Regions from separate parts of the Megasphaera sp. UBA4382 genome, predicted to be linked through region 2. Evidence: riboswitches for the same ligand, from Rfam matches in the RefSeq annotation. Region 2 holds a riboswitch; the other holds the start of a gene.

Region 1 (3,419 bases), on a different contig from region 2:
GACCGCATAGCGGCCCGGGCATTCATAGCGGCAATAGCGCCATCGGTAATGACCCAGGCATTGCCATAGCGCACGACTTGTTCGCTCAGCTGGAGAAGAACAAAAATGTCTTTTCCCAGAGCAAAGGGAATAGCTGCCGCATTCTTAAAAGCCTGCTGGACTATGGCAGTACGTTCCGGTGTATCTTTGGGAAGGCGCACAGCGCGGATGACCCCTTCAAAAGCATGGGCGTCTTCATCTATGCCATCCTGATACCGGATCCGCAATTCTTCAGCCTGGCTGCGTATGTCCCGCATCATCGGCTCTACCTTTTCATACCCTTTTTTACCTATGGTAAGATTCGCTACCATTTCAACCAGTGCTGCCGCCGAAGCGGCTGTAAGGGCCGCAATGCCACCGCCGCCCGGTACTGGATCCTTGGAAGCCGTAGCCGCCAGCATTTCATCTATGGGCAGGGCACATAATTTTTTCTTATCCACTATCGTATCCTCACTTATTATGTATGTTAATTCATCATGCTAGTCTGCATACAGTAAAAGACGGCTGTAAAGCCGCCTTTTATATGCTAGCCATAACGACTAGAACAGACCTGTAATGACGCCGTTTTCATCGATATCCATACGGTTGGCAGCCGGTACTTTCGGTAAGCCTGGCATGACCATGATATTACTCGTCTGGCAGACAATGAACCCGGCACCGGTGCAGACGCGGACGTCTTTGACGGTAATCTTGAAATGTTCCGGCGCTCCCAGTAATGCGGGATTATCCGAAAGGGAATACTGTGTCTTGGCCACGCAGACCGGCATTTTATCAAGGCCAAGTTTTTCCAGTTCGGCAATTTGTTTCGGCGCTTTGCCTTCCAGGATGACGCCGTCGCCGCCGTAGATTTCTTTCGTCAGGATTTCCAATTTATGAAGAATCGTGTCATTGACATCGTACAACGGTTTATACGGTGTTTTGGGCTGCTGCAGGAGCTGCAGGACTTTCCGTCCCAGGTCCAGTCCCCCTTTGCCGCCTTCGGCCCAGCAGTTGTTCAGAGCCACATCGACACCATAATCCTGACAAAGGCGGGTAAGCAATGCTATTTCGGCATCCGTGTCTGTCAGGAAGCGGTTTATGCCTACTACGACGGGGATATCATATTTGCGCATATTTTCGATATGTTTCTTCAGATTAGCAAAGCCTTTTTCCAGTGCTTCCAGATTTTCCGGCTGGAGATTTTTCTTATCTACTCCGCCGTGCATCTTAAGCGCCCGAATGGTGGCGACGATGACGACGGCATCTGGTTTGATTCCGGCAAAGCGGCATTTGATATCCATGAACTTTTCCGCACCCAGGTCAGCACCGAATCCGGCTTCCGTCACCGTTATTTCTCCCATTTTGAGAGCCAGCTTGGTAGCTACGACAGAATTACAGCCGTGGGCAATATTGGCAAAAGGTCCGCCGTGTACAAGAGCCGGCGTGTTTTCTGTCGTCTGTACAATGTTCGGTTTGATAGCATCTTTCATGAGAATGGCCATCGCCCCTTCTACCCCGAGCTGACGGGCACGGACCGGATTGCCATCGAGGTCATAAGCGACGATAATATCCCCCATCCGTTTCTTCAAATCCATCAGATCACTAGCCAGGCAGAGAATTGCCATGATTTCCGATGCTACGGTAATCATGAAGTGGTCTTCTCTGGGGAACCCGTTGACCTTGCCGCCGAGTCCTACGACTATATCACGCAGTGCCCGGTCATTCATATCCATGACCCGTTTCCATACAATACGGCGCACATCGATGCGGAGAGCATTTCCCTGATGCACGTGATTGTCGATTGCCGCAGCCAGCAGGTTATTGGCAGCTGTAATCGCATGCATATCACCCGTAAAATGAAGATTGATATCTTCCATAGGAAGAACCTGGGAATAACCGCCGCCAGCCGCTCCTCCTTTTATACCAAAGACAGGACCCAGAGAAGGTTCCCGCAATGCCGTCATCGTCTTATGTCCCAGCTGGTTCAGAGCCTGGGCCAGGCCTATCGTCGTAAGCGTTTTCCCTTCTCCAGCAGGAGTCGGTGTAATAGCCGTTACCAGCACGAGTTTTCCATCTTCATTTTTTGACAGCCGTTTAATGGCATCAAAGGAAATTTTCGCTTTATACTTACCATATAATTCCAGGTCATCTTCTGTAAGACCAACCTTTTCTGCAATTTTTACAATGGGTTCCAGGTGAGTCTGCTGTGCAATTTCAATATCGCTTAATACCTTTGCCATAATAAAGATCAGCTCCTGTTCTCTTTGTGCACTGATAAAAATAGCCGGCCATCCGGACTATTTGCCCAGACGGTCGGCTTCTTCAAATCATGCTCCATGTGGTTAGTCCACTTCCGTCAGTCACATGACTACGCAATTATTATACCGTGCCTGGTATCTCCTTGTCAACGCAAACACATTGTTCCATTTCAATCCGCACGGGGCCGCCTATGCGGATGTGTCTGACAGACTGGTCAGCATATGATGCTTCAATGGTAATACTTCCACCAGGCTGGCGTATCTCACAGGCAATATTATGGCCGCACAGACGGGCCAGTGCCGCCGCCGTGGCCGCTGACCCGGAACCACAACTTTTTTCCCAATATAGCGTATCCGTACCAGTGACATATACAGCCGGTATCATCGTCAGCGTTTTGCGATCTACCAGATCCATGCCGAATGCTTCATAATGACGGGTGCTGGCGTACTGATACACCGCCCGCCATAAAGTATTCTTATCGACTAATTTAATAGAAGGAGTAAAATGAACGAAATGCATAATTCCTGGCAGCTCAACACAGTAAAACCGGTACGTCGAATTACCGTCTGCCAGGCTGATGACATCCATTTTTTTAGGCAGGGGAACTTCAATACTGGCATCATATAGTTCCCCTTCGTCGCGAACTACCACTGCTTTTAATATCTTATTGCATCCGGAACAGGAAACGCGGTACTCACCATAATCCTGGCCGGACCGGGAGAGTAAATAGGCAGCAGCTGATCGCGAAGCGTTGCCACAAAACTCGTCTCCCATCATGTCCAGACGTATATCGGCATCGTTATCGGGCCAGGTCAGAAAACCTACTTGCTCTGCGCCGACATACTCAGGCTGCAGCAGTCTGGCTGCTAACGAAGCGTGTTCCTGTTTAGGAATCGCGTCCAATACGAGAATCGTCGTATTGCCACTAGGATCGGCTTTCACATAATGGATTTTCTCTGTCATGTTTACACCTCAATGATGATCCATTCTCTATGCGATGACTGGATACGGGAATAATTCATATACTGCTTATTATAACACATTGCGACTGCATGAACAGCACTAATGCCAAAGTCAATAAAAACTTCTGTTCCCATCGTCATTTTCTTTTGTTATCCCGAGTTATATACTAAAAAATTTAA
Region 2 (3,419 bases):
CCATCAGGAAGCATACCGGGAACAGTTTGATCTGGTGACCAGCCGGGCGGTGGCCCGCCTTTCCATTCTCTGTGAATGGGCGCTGCCTTACGTGCGGAACAATGGCTTATTCATTGCTCTTAAAGGAGCGCAATATGAGGAAGAAATCAAAGAGGCTTCCAATGCCCTGCGCATATTGGGAGGGACACTGGAAGAAGTCCGCCCGGTAACGCTTCCCGGGCTTTCCGATAAACGGGCGGTCCTCTATATCCGCAAGAGTGGCACGAGTCCGGCTAAATACCCGCGCAAACCCAAAATGGCGGCAAAACATCCATTATAAAATAAAAACTTCAGGAGAAAGGGTGTATGATTATGTCTTTGAAAACGTCTATAGCTGTCGTCCTGGCAGCCTGCTTTACGATGTTCAGTGCATCGGCACTGGCAGAAGAACCGCAGATCGATGCTCAGTCAGCCTGCGTCATCGATTCTGCGACGGGCAATGAACTGTATGCCAAAAATGCAGATCAGCGCATGTATCCTGGCGGTACGACTATGATGATGACCAGCATCCTTGGCGTCGAATCGGGAAAACTCGATACGGTCATGACCGTATCCGATGCATCCCAGCAGCTGGCCGGCGATGTGAGCCGTCTCGGCATTTATCCCGGTGACAAGGTGACGTTGCGCAATGCCCTGACGGGCATGATGACGGTCGGGGGCTGTGATGTGGCATATGATGCGGCTGTTACGGTTTCGCCGTCTCTGGACAGCTTTGTTCAGTCTATGAATGAAAAAGCGGCATCTATTGGGGCCAGTCATACGCACTTCACCAATCCGGCCGGACTTCCTGATGAAAATCATTATTCTACGGCGAGAGACCTGGCAAAAATTGGCGCCTATGCCATGAAATCAGCCGATTTCCGGGGACTCGTCAATCATGCTTCCTTTGACATGCCCTATGCAGACAGTGGTACGAAGCATTGCGAAACGACGAATGAATTTCTCACCAGCGGTTTTGCGGGAGCTGACGGCATCAAGACCGGTGCGACTAACGATGGCGGCCCTTGTCTGGTAGCTTCTGCTACGCGTAATGGTCATACCCTGGTTGCGTCCATACTCAACAGCGGTGACCGTGCTGGTGATGCGGCAGCTCTCCTGACCTATGGCTTTGAACGCCTGTCGGCCCCAGAAGCTGCTGTAAAGAATGTAACGACGGCAACGACGGCGACAGCTGCCGAAAAAGCAGCGGTTACCGCTTCCCAGGCTGTAACACAGACTGGCCGTGCATCTAATGCACCGGCTGATGCCGATGAAGCCTATGTCCTGCGCGATGCGCCGGCAGGACAGACCTTATCCCAGATAGCAGCCCAGCAGAAACAGGCGGCCCGGATTGCTGCGGAAAATCAGAATGAAAAATAAGACAGGCTCCCTATTGACAGACAGATGTTTCCTGATATAATGAAAGAATATCAAGAAAATATGCGATGCAGGCCTGACGGAATCAAGTGGAATAACCACGTGGACTGTATCGTTTAGAAAAAGCGCCGACCGTCTGGGCAAAGATATGAAAATATGCTTTGGCCAGCCGGCCGGTGCTTTTTTTGCACTCTCTTTGCCGGCCGACCGCAAAGGAGAGATGGATTCATGAAAAAGAACCGTTGGCTTATTGCGTTGTCTGCTATGGGCATCCACATCTGCATTGGCAGTGTCTATGCCTGGAGTGTCCTTACCCGTCCTATCATGCAGGCTATGGGATTTTCTCTCAAAGATACGACGTGGACCTTTTCCCTGGCTATTTTGTTTTTAGGACTGTCTGCTGGTTTTCTCGGCAGCTTCGTCCAGAAAATCGGACCCCGTAAGTCGGGTCTGCTGGCCATGACCTTTTTCTGCAGTGGCATGTTCGGCACGGCTGCAGCGTTATATTTCCACAGCCTGCCTCTGTTATATCTCTTCTACGGAGTCATTGGCGGTATTGGTCTGGGAACAGGTTACATCACTCCCGTTTCGACACTGGTCAAATGGTTCCCGGACAACCGTGGCTTTGCGACGGGCCTGGCTATCATGGGATTTGGTTTTGCCAGTATGATTGCCGGTCCGGTCATGCAGCTTTTGGTCCAGCATCTGGGCCTGATTCCCAATTTTCTCATCCTGGGCACGGTATATATGGTCATCATGACGGCTTCTTCTCTGTATCTGGCTCCACCCAAACCGGGAGAAGTCCCCGTTTCCGATGCGGCTCTTCGCAAAGCCGGTTCCTGCCATACGCCGGTCTATGCCGATGCCATGCCTCAGTTTAGCGTAAAAAAAGCGATGAAGACGTGGCAGCTCTATACTATCTGGTGGCTCTTCTTTACCAATATTACCTGTGGCATTGCTCTTCTGGCTGTCGCCTCTCCTATGGCTCAGGAAGTCGTCGGCATGTCGCCGATGGCAGCGGCTTCGATGGTCGGCATAATCGGATTCATGAACGGCGCCGGCCGCATTGCCTGGGCTACTGTTTCCGATTACCTGGGCCGTTCTATGACCTATGTCCTGTTCTTTACTATTGAAATCCTGGCATTCTGGCAGCTGTCCCATGTCACGGGAGCTTTCAGTTTCCAGATACTCGTCCTGCTCATCATTACCTGTTATGGTGGCGGTTTCTCCTGCATGCCGGCCTACCTTTCCGATCTTTTTGGGACGCGGGAACTGAGTGCCATCCACGGCCGGATCCTGACGGCCTGGGGAGCTGCTGGCGTTGCTGGTCCCCTGGTCCTGTCGCTCATTAAGGAAACGACCAACAGTTATGCCATTACACTGCAGTTCTTCTCTGGCTGTTTCGTACTGGCTCTGGCCATTATGCTCTTCCTCAAATACAAGACGCGTCATGGTATTGTTACCAGCGACAATGCTGTAGCAGCCAGTGTACAGAAAGAACACAGCATGCAGTAACAGATGTAAATTTTTCAAATAGTTTTTATAAAGGCGAAAAGCATATCAGAAAACGGTTGTCACATGAAATAGTTGCTTCGTGTGGCAGCCGTTTTTTCTATTACCTTCTAGTATAAATGAACGGAAATGATTGCTATTTCAATATAATGATTGAACGTGATTGAAAATGAATGAAAATGTTTGTATAATACGGGGTATAAAAAGTAATTCTGATTGTACAGAGGTAGGTGATATATGTGCTGACAGAAGAACGACAAGATGAGATGGTACGGCTGGTAACGGCCGGCGGTTCTGTTTCCGTACAGGAACTGGTTGATTATTTTCAGGTTTCTGAAGCGACGGTGCGGCGTGATTTGTCGGTCCTGAACCGGGACGGCCGGCTTCGCCGTGTTCATGGCGGGGCAACGGCACTGCCTTCTGAAGAAGGGGTGTATGAAGCCAATATGGAAGAACTGGAACATAAGTATTCTCTCCATATGACGGAAAAACGGCGCATAGCCCAGTATGCT

Evidence for each region. Region 2 has a riboswitch for ZMP and ZTP ahead of B4H10_RS08470 (L-lactate MFS transporter). Riboswitches for the same ligand answer to the same signal wherever they lie in the genome.
Region 1: linked by a shared signal. The riboswitch ahead of B4H10_RS02600 (formate--tetrahydrofolate ligase) and the one ahead of B4H10_RS08470 (L-lactate MFS transporter) in region 2 are both predicted to bind ZMP and ZTP.

What each region holds. Positions count from the first base shown of each region.
Region 1 covers NZ_DGRS01000024.1:12,593-16,011, reverse strand. Annotated here, with positions in the region: gene B4H10_RS02605 (cyclodeaminase/cyclohydrolase family protein) at 1-440, opposite strand, end outside; gene B4H10_RS02600 (formate--tetrahydrofolate ligase) at 579-2,258, opposite strand; ZMP/ZTP riboswitch at 2,315-2,392, opposite strand; gene B4H10_RS02595 (hypothetical protein) at 2,398-3,240, opposite strand.
Region 2 covers NZ_DGRS01000071.1:15,398-18,816, reverse strand. Annotated here, with positions in the region: gene rsmG (16S rRNA (guanine(527)-N(7))-methyltransferase RsmG) at 1-319, shown strand, start outside; gene B4H10_RS08475 (D-alanyl-D-alanine carboxypeptidase family protein) at 346-1,398, shown strand; ZMP/ZTP riboswitch at 1,458-1,544, shown strand; gene B4H10_RS08470 (L-lactate MFS transporter) at 1,624-2,910, shown strand; gene B4H10_RS08465 (DeoR/GlpR family DNA-binding transcription regulator) at 3,147-3,419, shown strand, end outside.